2 linked regions of the Neobacillus sp. PS2-9 genome follow. The protein of the gene in region 1 interacts with the protein of each later gene in a pairwise test. Links are inferred from orthologs where the notes say so. Each region holds a gene or a part of one and is shown in the gene's direction. Other genes may lie near its edges. The genes, in order: RCG25_RS24745 and RCG25_RS19375.

What was found.
Region 2: the proteins of RCG25_RS24745 (region 1) and RCG25_RS19375 interact in binary tests that used the Escherichia coli proteins (3 or more experiments, as listed by UniProt). The link is inferred for Neobacillus sp. PS2-9 from one-to-one orthologs.

What each region holds. Positions count from the first base shown.
Region 1 is NZ_CP133269.1:4,964,171-4,967,371, forward strand. The notes cover bases 170-3,038. They hold RCG25_RS24745 (ABC-F family ATP-binding cassette domain-containing protein), read left to right. Parts: upstream 170-578; coding sequence 579-2,498; downstream 2,499-3,038. Other genes in these bases: moaC (cyclic pyranopterin monophosphate synthase MoaC), read right to left, coding at 170-410; RCG25_RS24750 (sugar phosphate isomerase/epimerase family protein), read right to left, coding at 3,005-3,038. Outside these bases: more of moaC, read right to left, coding at 1-169; more of RCG25_RS24750, read right to left, coding at 3,039-3,201. UniProt on the Escherichia coli protein: Genetic data indicate it may be involved in ribosome assembly or function.
Region 2 is NZ_CP133269.1:3,856,474-3,860,225, reverse strand. Bases 77-3,496 are described here. They hold RCG25_RS19375 (2-oxoglutarate dehydrogenase E1 component), read left to right. Parts: upstream 77-401; coding sequence 402-3,296; downstream 3,297-3,496. Other genes in these bases: odhB (2-oxoglutarate dehydrogenase complex dihydrolipoyllysine-residue succinyltransferase), read left to right, coding at 3,383-3,496; RCG25_RS19380 (LysR family transcriptional regulator), read right to left, coding at 77-231. In the rest of the region: more of RCG25_RS19380, read right to left, coding at 1-76; more of odhB, read left to right, coding at 3,497-3,752. UniProt on the Escherichia coli protein: E1 component of the 2-oxoglutarate dehydrogenase (OGDH) complex which catalyzes the decarboxylation of 2-oxoglutarate, the first step in the conversion of 2-oxoglutarate to succinyl-CoA and CO(2).

The sequences.
Region 1 (3,201 bases):
TCGACTGCCTTGCACATATCATAAACGGTTAAAGCACAAGTAGATGCAGCTGTGAGCGCTTCCATTTCCACACCTGTATTCCCCTTTGTTTTCACCGCTGCCTCAATATGTAATTGAAAGTTCCCTGTTTGCTCCTCTTCCCATGCAAAAGAAATATTCACACCTGTCAGTGGGATGGGATGACACATAGGAATAATATCCCATGTTTTTTTTGCCGCCATCACGGCTGCAACTTGGGCAACAGCTAGTACATCGCCCTTCTTCATCTCATGATGGGTTATTTTGTAAAAAATCTCTTTACTTACAGTTATGCTAGAATGAGCAAGAGCAGTACGTGCTGTCTCAGGCTTATCGCTGACATCTACCATCTTTGCTCTGCCTTCTTCATTAAAATGCGTAAATTCGGCCATATAAAAAATCCTCCTACCAAAAAATAATACACTATTTTTCCTTTTATGTGTGTGAAACTTTGAACGAATCACTAGATTTTTTAAAAGAACAGCACCTAGAAGAGTCCGAGTTATTGCTGTCATTCCGCTTATACGGTACACTAGTCCTAAGTAATAGAGGTGAATAAAATGATTTTATTGCAAGTAAATCAATTACAAAAATATTATGGTGCTGACCTTATTTTATCGAATATAAAGCTAGAATTACAAACGAGAGACCGTGTGGCCCTAGTTGGCCGTAATGGTGCCGGAAAATCGACCTTATTAAAGATTATTGCCGGACATTTGTCTCATGATGGCGGCGAAATCATCAAACCAAAAGAAGTAACCATTGGGTACTTAGCTCAAAACACAGGATTAGAATCCAAATTGACCATTTGGGACGAAATGTTAACCGTATTTGAACCCCTTCAAATCATGGAAAAATCGCTCCGCAAACTGGAAGAGCAAATGGCCGAGCCTTCTGTGTTTGAAGACCCAAGCAAGTACGAACGGGTGCTGAAAGAATATGATACCCTCCAGGTACAATTCAAGGAACAGGGCGGATACCAGTTTGAAGCTGACATTCGCTCGGTTCTACACGGTTTAAATTTCCAGGATCATTCTCTCATGATTGCTAGTTTAAGCGGTGGTCAAAAAACCCGCCTTGCTTTGGGGAAATTACTGCTAACAAAACCTGATATTTTAATATTGGACGAGCCTACCAACCATCTGGATATTGATACCCTTTCATGGCTGGAGCAATATTTGCAGGGGTATGATGGCGCGATCTTAATCGTCTCTCATGACCGCTACTTCTTAGATAAAGTCGTGAATCAGGTCTATGAAGTATCCCGCAAGCAAATCCAACGTTTTCCGGGTAACTATAGTTCTTACCTTGAACAAAAAGCGGCCAATTATGAGCGCAATTTGAAGGTTTATGAAAAACAACAGCAAGAGGTCGCTAATTTACAGGATTTTATCCAACGGAATCTAGCGAGAGCGTCCACCACCAAACAAGCGCAAAGCCGCCGGAAAAAGCTTGAGAAAATGGACATAATGGACCGACCTCTTGGTGATGAAAAGTCTGCCACTTTCGCTTTTGAAATTGAAAGACAAACCGGGAATGATGTATTAACTGTCGATTCTCTTGCTGTGGGCTACAGTGGTGAGAAGGTATCTGAGGCGATCTCGTTCCGGGCCTTTAAGGGAGAAAGCATTGCTCTTGTGGGTCCAAATGGAATTGGTAAGTCTACGCTTTTAAAAACGATTATTAAGAAGCTCCCTGCCCTTGCCGGAACTATCCATTATGGAACAAACCTTTCCATTGGCTATTACGATCAGGAACAGGCGGAATTAACCTCTAATAAGCGTGTATTAAATGAGCTTTGGGATGATTATCCACTGAAAAATGAAAAAGAAATCCGAACCGTTCTTGGAAACTTCTTATTCTCTGGTGATGATGTGTTAAAAATAGTCTCCACTCTTAGCGGCGGGGAGAAAGCTCGATTAGCACTTGCGAAGCTGATGCTAGAAAAGGCCAATGTTCTCATTCTTGACGAGCCTACGAACCACCTGGACCTTGATAGTAAGGAAGTCCTTGAGAATGCACTAATTGATTATCCCGGAACCATTTTGTTTGTGTCCCATGACCGGTATTTTATAAACCGGATTGCCACTAAGGTATTGGAATTAAGCAGACATGGCAGCATGGAGTACCTTGGGGATTATGATTATTATCTTGAAAAGAAGCTCGAGCAGGAAGAATTGGCTGCATTAGCACTAGCTGAATCGTCTAAAAAGGCTGCTCAGCAAGAAGCTTTCGAGAAGAACTCTTATCAACAGGATAAAGAAAGCAAAAAGCTGGAGCGCCAGCGCAAAAGGAAATTAGAAGAAATCGAGTTACGGATTGAAGAGCTTGAGGAACAGATTCAGGAGTGCGAACAGCAGTTATGTAACCCAGAGGTTTTTCAAAATCACGAAAAAGTGTTAGAAATTAACATAAAAAGCGAAAAAGCGAAGGCAGAGCTTGAGCACTTGATGGAAGAGTGGGCTGAGCTGGCAGATTAATAGGAAAAACCGGGCGGATGCGCCCGGTTTTTTTGCTATAGTTATGTCTGTCTATGTACTGGGGGAGTTTTTTCTACACACTTTTGTTGTTTTTCTACACAAATCAGCGATATTTCTACACACTTTCCGATTATTTCTACACATTTTTCAATTTTTTCTACACACTTTCATCATTTATCTACAAATTTTAATAAAACCGCCCTTTTTCCACAGCCTTATCTACATTTCAAAGCTTACTATTTCAGTTACTCCACACACTTTTCCACATTATCCACAGTAAATACTGTTTTTATCCACATTATCCACATTATCACATGCACTTATCCACATTTTTTCATGATGAGACTTTTTTAGAAAATAATTATCCACAAAAACACTCGTTTTTAAATGCAAAGTAATTACACTGCAAAAAAAAGATTTCTTATCTGGGAAGTCTTTTTATCCACAACTAATTGCAAATTGGCTCTTTTGTTTACATTCTATTTCAATAAACCCATTAAAAAGTTTTATGCCCACCACATATCGACGTTCTTCTCTTTAAAAAGGGAACCTTTTAGCAGAGTGATGGCTTTACCTAAACCTTCATCAATGGATGCTAACATGTCTTCGTGTTCAATCGATAGGACATAATCATATCCAACCGCACGAAGTATACTGACAATGTCTTTCCAAACCTTTTCTTCCTGACCATAACCAACCGAAC
Region 2 (3,752 bases), 1.1 Mb from region 1 along the record:
CTTTTCGTAATGAGCAAGAGCCTCTTCCGCACAATGGACAAGATATTCTCCTTGTGGGGTAAAATGTACTCCCCTGCTTTCACGGGTTACGATTTTAACACCTAATTCTTCCTGCATATGCTTTAAGCGAGTTGTTAATGCAGGCTGAGTAAGAAATAAAAGGCGGGCTGTTTTTGTAAGATTTTTTTGTTGATATAGTACCTTTAGTATTTCCCAGTCACGGTAATCCATTGTTCCACCTAACTATCTGATATAAAAATTTTTTATAGATTAATATAATAATTTAGCATTTTATTTATTTCAATTATTACATTATCCTTAACCATAAGCAATTAATTATAAGTTCACTAAATAATCCGAAACGAGACATATAAAGCAACACAACAATGGGGGAATTGTGAATGGAAGTACAAAAGAATCAACAAAATCCGTGGAGAAAATTCAATGGCCCAAACCTTGGCTATGTAATCGAACAATATGAACGATATACGAACGGAGAAGACTCCATTGATCCAAAATTAAAAGAACTATTTATTAAATGTGGTTCACCTTTGTCTTTTGAGTTACGAGACAACGAAGAGCCCCTTAATAAAGAATCTATCGAATCTAATCAATCCGTAAATATACAAAAAATACTAAAAGTGGTAAAACTCCTTGATGAAATACGTTTCAATGGTCATTTAGCTGCAAACCTGAATCCATTAGAGGTAAATCTACAAAATCAAGAGTTGTTTAAACCAGCAAAACATGGGGTAAGTGAAAATGATTTGAAAGCGATACCAGCTAAGCTAGTTTGGGAAGAGGCACCGGAAGGCATTCAAACCGCATGGGATGCTATGAACCATCTAAAAAGTGTTTATACTTCCACACTAGCTTATGAATTTAATCATGTTCAACTGATGGATGAACGAGTATGGCTCAATCAAATGGTAGAGACTGGTTCATTGCATCGCTCCTTATCTAAAGAAGAACAAACGAATTTGTTGCAGTCTTTAACAGAGGTTGAAGGATTCGAACAATTTTTGCATAAAACCTTCGTGGGTCAAAAGCGATTTTCCATTGAAGGTGTTGACATGCTTGTTCCAATGTTGAATGAAGCGGTACACGAAGGTGTCGGGAATGGGGCACGGAATGTCGTAATTGGAATGGCGCATCGCGGCCGTTTAAGTGTCCTTGCACATGTATTGAACAAACCATACAGCAAGATGTTCTCTGAATTTCAACATTCATCAGCCAAACAACAGGGACCGTCAGAAGATTTAGTTGACATTAGTGAGGGCTGGACTGGAGATGTGAAATACCATTTAGGACGCAATCGATTCATGGATGGCTCCGGTAAGATGCGCACACGAATTACCTTAGCCAATAATCCGAGTCATCTGGAATTTGTCGATCCAGTCGTCGAAGGGTTTGCAAGAGCCGCCCAAGAAGAACGAAAGAATGCTGGTTACCCTAAGCAGGATGTAAATAGGGCGTTTGCGATTTTAGTTCATGGCGATGCAGCCTTTCCAGGTCAGGGAATTGTAGCGGAGACCTTAAATTTAAGTGGGTTAAAAGGATATCGAACAGGCGGAACGATTCATATCATTGCCAACAATATGGTCGGCTTTACGACCGATAGCCACGATTCTCGTTCGACGAGATATTCAAGTGACTTGGCGAAAGGATTTGAGATTCCGATTATTCATGTTAATGCGGACGATCCTGAAGCCTGTCTAGCAGCAGTTCGACTTGCCTATCAATATCGGAATAGGTTCCAAAAAGACTTCTTGATTGATTTAGTTGGATACCGTCGATTTGGCCACAATGAAATGGACGATCCAGCGGTCACCCAGCCGCAGGTATACAGAAAAATTGTGAAGCATCCAACTGTAAGAGCCTTGTATTCTAATCAATTACAAAATAAAGGCATTATTAATCAAGAAGAAGTGGAGGAAATCAATCGCCGCGTTCAAGAAAAGTTGCAGGCTGAGTATGAAAACGTGGAAGAGAAGAAGCAGAGTGAACCCTTTGTAGAAATAGAGGTTCCGAGGGTAATTTCCAAAGGAATTCCACCGCTTGGAACAAGCGTGCCACTTGATACGCTTCGTAAATTAAACCAGGATTTACTCAAATGGCCGGATGGTTTTCATGTTTATCCAAAATTAAAGCGAATCCTTGAGCGCCGTGATAACGCACTAGAAGAGAACGGAAAGGTAGAATGGGCAGTAGCGGAAGTGCTGGCATTTGCTTCGATGTTAAAAGACGGTACGCCAATTCGTCTCACTGGTCAAGATTCTGAGCGCGGAACCTTTGCCCAACGTCACATAGTGCTCCACGATTCAGAAACAAATGAAACCTACTCACCACTGCATCATCTTCCCGATGCTCGAGCATCGTTTGCGGTTCATAATAGCCCGCTTTCGGAAGCGGCTGTTGTAGGTTTTGAATATGGATACAATGTATTTGCTCCTGAAACCCTTGTCATGTGGGAAGCACAATATGGAGACTTCGCCAACACAGCACAGCCTCTCTATGATCAATTTATTTCATCTGCAAGAGCAAAATGGGGGCAAAAATCAGGGATGATACTCCTGTTGCCTCACGGCTATGAAGGGCAAGGTCCGGAGCATTCCAGTGCCCGACCTGAACGTTTTTTACAGTTAGCAGCTGAAAATAACTGGACGGTTGCCAATCTGACAAGTGCGGCGCAATATTTTCATATTTTACGTCGTCAAGCATCCATCTTAGGAACAGAGTTTGTTCGTCCATTGGTGATTATGACGCCAAAGAGTCTTCTGCGTCATCCGTTAGTCGCTTCTTCTGGGACTGATCTAAGCGAAGGCCATTTTCAAACAGTAGTGGAACAGTCGAAGCTTGGAAAAGAGATTGATAAGGTAAAGCGTTTAGTGTTAACAACCGGTAAGATGGCGATTGATTTAGCTGTGGAAATCGACTCAAGGAAACAAAATCAAAGCTTAGAAGAGATACACATCGTTCGAATCGAACAATTGTATCCATTTCCAATAGAAAAAGTAGAAGCGATCATTAAGCGTTACCCGAACCTGAAGGAAATCATGTGGGTACAGGAAGAACCGAAAAATATGGGCGTGTGGCATTATATTGCCCCAACTCTTTTTGAACTTGCATCTTCTGACAGCCTGACAGTTGGTTACATCGGTCGTCAAAAACGTTCAAGTACAGCAGGCGGCGATTCAACCGTTCATAAGCAGGAACAAGAACGTATTATTCAACAGGCTTTGAATTTCAGAAGTCTAGTAGATAGTAAAGAAACAAACATACGATTTAATTTTTAATGATCCATCATCAACCCGCAAAATACTAGAGTTGAATAGACTAACATAATCGAAGATTTAACATCATTTCTAGGAGGATACGACACATGATTGAAATCAAAGTACCAGAACTGGCAGAATCCATTACAGAAGGAACAATTGCACAATGGCTCATTAATATTGGTGATAAAGTAACTAAAGGTGATAGTGTTGTTGAGCTAGAAACTGACAAAGTTAATATTGAAATAAATGCCGAATACTCAGGTGTAGTCACAAAGGTTCTAAAAGAACCTGGCGATATTGTTGAGGTAGGGGATGTAATTGCTATTATCGAAGAGAATACTAGTGCAGGAGCAACTCCATCTGCTCCAACCTCTACACCGGAAAAAACGGCAGAAGTAGAAACCTTTAATCAACAGGGTGTACAACCTGAGCCTGAACTTCCGAAAGCCGCAAGTCCAATTGCTTCACCAGCGG